2 regions of the Mycobacterium stomatepiae genome follow, and region 2 is predicted to be linked to the other one. Evidence: riboswitches for the same ligand, from Rfam matches in the RefSeq annotation. Region 2 holds a riboswitch; the other holds the start of a gene.
The links. Region 2 has a riboswitch for magnesium ahead of G6N54_RS05565 (Rv1535 family protein). Riboswitches for the same ligand answer to the same signal wherever they lie in the genome.
Positions count from the first base shown of each region.

Region 1: it holds a riboswitch for magnesium, as region 2 does, so the genes downstream of both, G6N54_RS25600 (VWA domain-containing protein) here and G6N54_RS05565 (Rv1535 family protein) in region 2, are expected to answer to the same signal.

Region 1 covers NZ_AP022587.1:5,375,269-5,378,677, reverse strand. Annotated here, with positions in the region: gene G6N54_RS25605 (hypothetical protein) at 1-196, opposite strand, end outside; M-box (ykoK) riboswitch at 409-577, opposite strand; M-box (ykoK) riboswitch at 940-1,122, shown strand; partial or broken gene G6N54_RS25600 (VWA domain-containing protein) at 1,530-2,535, shown strand; gene G6N54_RS25595 (linalool dehydratase/isomerase domain-containing protein) at 2,795-3,409, opposite strand, start outside.
Region 2 covers NZ_AP022587.1:1,163,612-1,167,020, reverse strand. Annotated here, with positions in the region: gene G6N54_RS05575 (carboxymuconolactone decarboxylase family protein) at 1-20, shown strand, start outside; gene G6N54_RS05570 (NAD(P)H-dependent flavin oxidoreductase) at 56-1,180, shown strand; M-box (ykoK) riboswitch at 1,334-1,503, shown strand; gene G6N54_RS05565 (Rv1535 family protein) at 1,776-2,015, shown strand; gene ileS (isoleucine--tRNA ligase) at 2,300-3,409, shown strand, end outside.

The DNA of each region.
Region 1 (3,409 bases), 2.0 Mb from region 2:
CACCGGCTGCGCCCACACCCAGGCCGACCAGGCCGCCCAGCATCGCACCTACACCGACCGCGAATTCGAATCGGGTTGCGGCGATGGATAGTTCGGTCTGTAAGTCGGTCCGCGGGCAGGCAGCCGGTACAACCGTTAGTGGGGTTTGGCCGGCCAGGTAGCGCAGCGTGGTGGGCAGCGTCAATACGTTGGTCATGAGGGAACTCCTTTGCAGCACAGACGGATCCGGCTGCACCCCCCACTCAGCGGTACGTGAGGTGGCCGGATGGGCCTATCCGAGGACTGGGATACGGACCACTGTCACTTCCCATTTGGGCCCTCACCTCCTTCTAGCCACGCGGCATTCACCACGCCCGCAGGGTCGTACCTACTAGCACAGGTGAGAGAGCACACATCTCAGAGATGGTCTCCGCACCCCTCTCGTCAGAGCTTTGGCACTGCACGGCGTATCAGACTCGCTGAAGCCACTTGGGCTCAACCCTTAAGCCGGGAAGAGCTGTCCTGACCCGGGGCGTCTTTCGACGTTCGGGGTCAGTGGCCTGTATCCGTGCGGACGCCTCACCTATCGAGGTGCTGCGTGAACAAGCCTGGCACACATCAGCTCATCGGGTCAACCCGTGGCCGCTGCTGCGAAGCTGCATGCCGCGACATCGGAATCCGTTCAGTTCCCCCGTATTCCCGAAGGGGGGGGTGGTGTCCAGCCCGGCCCCCGGGCGTGCTCTGAGCGCAGGCCTCGCCGAGCGCACACCTGGCGGCATTCGAAGGTCCAGTCCCCTGCCGAGAACGGCGAGGGTTTGAGCCGGCCTCGGCGGCGGGTGCAATTTCGTCGGTGTCTAGTGAAGCCGTCGAGAACGTAGCTCAGATATCGAGTTGGTGTGAAGAAAGCGTAGAGATCTGCCAGTCGGCTTGACCGGGGCGAGCCCAGCATTGAGAATTGCGGTAGCACCTCGCTAGGTGAGGCGTCTGTACGGATATAGGCCACTGACCCCGAACGTCGAAAGACGCCCCGGGTCAGGACAGCTCTTCCCGGCTTAAGGGTTGAGCCCAAGTGGCTTCTGCGGCTGGGCTTTTCGGTCGCGAATACGACGTGCAGTGCCGAAGCTCTGACGAGAGGGGTGCGTGCTCAGCCGGTCGGGCTGGGCGCAATGCCTCGTGTGCTGTGAAGCGACGCCCGCGTGCGTCCCGGTTGCGAGGAGGTGGGGAACCACCATTGGATACGAGTAATAAACCGCCGTCTGCGGATTCGGTACTCTCCCCACTTCGCCGCGGGCCTATTTCGTCGTTCGGATCCTGAACGCCGTTCTCCATCAACCTGTTACGGTTGCGCTCCGTTGGAGTGCTAAACGGCGCAGATGGTTCTCTGGGGCCCCCGGCGCACCCTCGCCTCGGCAACCCTGGATCGTCCAGGCAGCCGACCACTGACCCGACGACCACGCCCGCGGAAAGGATCCACTGATGCATAGCGCCGCGCAGCAAACAGCGTTGTCGCTTGAAGCCGACAGTTACTGGCGCCGAACGGATTCCCGGAGATGACGGTGCCTATGCTCGGCCCATTGACGATGTCAGGTTTCGAGCACAAATGGTGGTTCTCGTTTGTGTTCGTCGTCGTCGGGTTGATCGGCCTGTACGTCCTGGCCCTAATCAGCCGACGACGTCGACTGATGCGATTTGCCAATATGGACATACTGGAGCGCGTGGCGCCCACGCGCTCGCGGCGATGGCGACACCTGCCGGCGATCCTGCTCGTGGTTGCCCTGTTGGCGTCGACGGTGGGGTTGGCCGGCCCGACCCATGCGGTGCAGATTCCGCGCAAGCGCGGTCGTCATGTTATTGATCCAGGTGTCGCCGGCGATGACCGCCACCGACATGGCACCGAGCAGGCTGGCCGTCGCCCAGCAAGTCGGTAAACAATTCACCGAACAGCTCTCTCCCGGAATCAATCTGGGGCTGATCGCCTTCTCGGGTAGTCCAGCGGTGTTGGTATCCCCGACAACCGACCACCGGGCCACCACGACTGCGATCGACAAGCTGCAAGTCTCTTATCGCACCGCTGTCGGCGACGCTATCTTCGCCGCACTGCAATCGATCGCCACTGTGGGCGCCGTGCTCGGCGGAGGTTCTGGGGCACCACCGGCACGGATCGTGCTGGAGTCGACCGGCCGGGAGAACCACCCGCCCGACCCTGATAATCCCCGAGGCGAATTCACCGCCGCGCGCGCCGCCCGCGATCAAGGTGTGCCGATCTCCACCATCGCTTTTGGAACCTCCGACGGAACAATCGAGTTGGACGGTGCGCACGTGTCGGTGCCAGTCGAAGACGACGCCCTCAAACGCGTCGCCGAATTATCGGGCGGACACGCATTCCATGTCGACAACACTGCCGAACTCAAGACCGTCTACGCCAGCATTCAGCGGCAGATCGGCTACGAGACCATCCGAGGAGACAACAGCACGAGTTGGTTTCGGCTGGGGGTGCTGCTCCTCGTTTGCGCCGCACTGGCCGGTCTCCTCATTAACCGGACGCTGCCGAATTGATATGCACAGCGCGGATAATCACTACCGATTCAGAAGCGAAGGGTGGTCGGCTTCTCGACCCCGATGTGGCGAGTGTGCATCCTGGACGGAATACGACGTAGGCCTTAGGCGTATCGCGCCTGCCCGTTGGGCCGGCGCCGCAGCAGCAATGCCGGACGGAAGGGCGCAATGGGTGTCGCGGTACGCCGACTTGCCACTACTTATGAAGCTTGCGCCGTTTGCGGAATGACACCGCCGCGATCTCTGTGCCCGACGTCCTTTATCCGGTCGGGCGGACGGCGATCACGGTGCGGCCGGCCAAATCGACGGTGAATTGCGCACATCCCAGATCGTCAGCCATAATCGGACCGCCTAACGCCCCGTGGACCTGGTAGCACCCTCCGGGCCGCAGTCGATCAACACGCAGCCCGACACGCTGACTATTTCGGCCGGGATGAACGACCACATCGAGCCCGTGGCCATCCGATACAGCCTTCGCCACAAGGACTTCCGGATGAGGGACGTCGACAAGCCGAGGCCCGGTCGCCCACTGCACGGGACGCGGCTTAGTCAGCATGTCATTGAAAGCACCGGAATGACCCATCCCGCCGAAGGCCAGCATCCCTTTGGCGTGCACAGAGGCATCCTCGAAACGAGCGACTCCCGGGTTGGCGGGGTCCTCGGTGAATCGCAACTGTTCGGTCGCCTCCTCCCAAATCTCCGCGTGCCACCGATTGTCGCCAACGGCATAGGCCAGATGCATTGCAGACGCCAGTGTTTCAGCGTTGGTCTTAGCGCCCGATGCCCAGTCAGGCATTTCTTGGCCAGCTGACGCCGGCTGGCGGTAAAGCCCGGTCTGCAACCATTCTCGCTTGAGGACTTGCCAAGCACGCCA
Region 2 (3,409 bases):
GGCGCTCACCCGCGAGTTGATTGCCATGCCCGGCAATAACTCCTAGCGTCGAGGAATGCGAACCAGAGTCGCCGAGCTGCTCGGTGTGGAGTTCCCGATATGCGCGTTCAGCCACTGTCGCGACGTCGTCGCCGCGGTCACCAACGCGGGCGGTTTCGGCGTCCTGGGTGCGGTCGCACACAGCCCGCAACGGCTACAGAGCGAGCTGACCTGGATCGAGGAGCAGACCGGCGGCAAGCCTTACGGGGTCGACTTGCTCCTGCCGCCCAAATACGTCGGCGCCGAGCAAGGCGGAATCGAGGCGAAGCAAGTCAGGGAGTTACTTCCCGAGGAGCACCGCGCGTTCGTCGAAGAGCTGCTGGGCCGCTACGGCATCACGGCGCCTGCCGAACCGCCGCGCGCGTCCGGCGGCGGCCTCAACATCTCGCCAAAGGGTTACGAGCCACTCTTGGAAGTGGCCTTCGCACATGACATTCGGCTGATCGCCAGCGCGCTCGGCCCGCCGCCGGCCGACCTCGTCGAACGCGCACACGGCCACGACGTGCTGGTCGCCGCACTGGCCGGCACCACCGCGCACGCACGCCGGCACGCCGCGGCCGGCGTCGACCTGATCGTCGCGCAAGGCACCGAAGCGGGCGGCCACACCGGCGAGGTGGCGACCATGGTGCTGGTTCCCGAAGTCGTCGATGCCGTCGCGCCGGTCCCGGTGCTGGCGGCGGGTGGGATCGCCCGCGGCCGCCAGATCGCGGCCGCCCTGGCCCTGGGCGCCGAGGGCGTGTGGTGCGGCTCGGTCTGGCTGACCACCGAGGAGGCCGAGACCGACCCGGTGGTCAAGGAGAAGTTCCTGGCCGCCAGTTCGTCGGACACCGTGCGATCGCGGTCGATGACGGGCAAGCCCGCGCGGATGCTTCGGACGGCCTGGACCGAGGAATGGGAGCGGCCGGAAAACCCGGCCCCGCTCGGCATGCCGCTGCAAACCACCCTGGTCACCGAACCGCAGGTGCGCATCAACCAGGCGGCCGCCCATCCTGGGGCCAAAGCGCGCGAACTGGCAACCTATTTCGTCGGCCAGGTGGTCGGTTCGCTCGACAAGGTCCGGCCGACCCGTTCGGTGATGCTCGACATGATCGAGGAGTTCGCCGAAACCATCGGACGGCTGGAGAGCTTGACCGACGACTGAGCCACGGGGCCGCGGGTGAGCCGCGCCACTCAGGCTCCGTATTGGTGCAGCTCAGCGGCGCACGACCTGACAAAAAGCTGTGAGGACGCCCAGAACTTTGGCAGCACGGGCCAGATGGCATTGACCGGGTTGGGGCAGTCGTGGAGTATTATCGAAGCACCTCGTTAGGTGAGGCGGCTGCACGAACACAGGCCACTGACCCCGAACGTCGAAAGACGCCCCGGGTCAGGACAGCTCCTCCCGGCTTAAGGGTTGAGCCAAAGTGGCTTCCGGAGTTCCGGACAGGTCGTGCGGTGCCAAAGCTCTGACGAGCGGGGTGCGGATTTCCGGCGGTCGCCGGATTCTGAGCTCTGTGCGCGCAAACAGGCGCGGGTAGCCGCACGCGCCGTGGCCGTAGAGGAGGTGAGGGACGCATGAGTTCCAGTGGCAGTCCGGATGGATATCCCGGACACGTTCCGTCCCGATCCGACCCTCGGTCCGTCGCCTTGAGCTAACGAATCAACTTACCGCTCAAGCGTTCTCGGATCGGAACCGTGATGGGTCGGGACACATCAGTCCAGTCAGCACCCGTTTGCAATTCCGTTAGGAGACGATCATGACCGCAGTACTCTTCGACGAAGTAGTTGCCGTAGCGCCCGTCCGCAACCTGCGCGTCGTGCGCGACACCACCCCGGCGCAGGCGCCCGCTGCCAAGAAGGTGACCCGTCAGGTCCAGGCCCGGCACTTCGGCGCCGGCGACCCGCTGGTGGACGGCGCGGCCCGGCTGCTGAGCATCCCGGTCCGGCACGTCTACGCCGCGCTGTGGCGCGTTGGTGTGCTCGAAGTTCGGGCATGAGGTTGGCCTACCGCGAAACTGCATCTGCCGGGGTTCTCACTCGGTGTTTGGGCAGGCAGTTGCAGTCTCGCGGTAGAGTCGAGCGGCGTCGATCCGGCAATCACCGGGGAGCCTTCGGAAGAACAGCCCGCACGGCCCAGTAGACCCGAACGGTTAGGCCCGTCATAGCCCGAATCGAGCGGCCACGCGTAAGCGCGGCAAGCGGGGTGGTACCGCGGTGCTCGCGCAGGTTGCGCGACCTCGTCCCCGGCCTGACCGTAGGCACGCAGGAGGCGACGCGCACCGTGACCGAAAACGTTGACGCCAGGGCTTATCCGAAGCTGGCCGGGGGAGCCCCCGACTTCCCGGCGCTGGAACTCGAGGTCCTCGACTACTGGACTCGTGACGACACCTTCCGGGCCAGCATCGCGCACCGCGACGGCGCCGAAGAGTACGTGTTCTACGACGGGCCACCCTTCGCCAATGGGCTGCCGCACTACGGGCACCTGCTCACCGGCTACGTGAAAGATATTGTCCCGCGGTATCGCACGATGCGCGGGTACAAGGTGGACCGCCGATTCGGCTGGGACACCCACGGGCTGCCCGCCGAGCTCGAAGTCGAACGCCAACTCGGCATCACCGACAAGTCCCAGATCGACGACATGGGCATCGCGGCGTTCAACGAGGCCTGCCGAGAATCGGTGCTGCGCTACACCGACGAGTGGCAGGCCTATGTCACCCGCCAGGCCCGCTGGGTCGATTTCGACAATGACTACAAGACGTTGGACCTGCCCTACATGGAGTCGGTGATCTGGGCGTTCAAACGGCTGTGGGACAAGGGCCTGGCCTACGAAGGCTACCGGGTGTTGCCGTACTGCTGGCGCGACGAAACCCCGTTGTCCAACCACGAATTGCGGATGGACGACGACGTCTATCAGAGTCGGCAGGACCCGGCCTTGACGGTCGGCTTCAAGGTCGTCGGGGGCGAGCTGGACGGCGCCTATCTGCTGGTGTGGACGACGACGCCGTGGACCCTGCCGTCCAACCTGGCCGTTGCCGTCAACCCGGACGTGACCTACGTCGAGGTCGAGGTCGAGGTCGAGGTCGGAGATCGGCGCTTCGTGCTCGCCGAGGCGCGGCTGGGCGCCTACGCAAAAGAACTCGGCCTCCAGGATGGCCAGGCGCCCGAGGTGCTCGGCAGCTATGCGGGCACGGACCTGTTGGGGACCCGCTACCTGCCGCCGTTCCCGTACTTCATGGACCCAGAACCGGGGCGAGCCAATGCGTTCCAGGTGTTGCCGGGTGACTTCGTCACCACCGAGGACGGCACCGGGATCGTGCACATGGCGCCGGCCTACGGTGAGGACGACATGGCGACCACCGACAAGGTGGGCATCGTGCCGGTCACCCCGGTC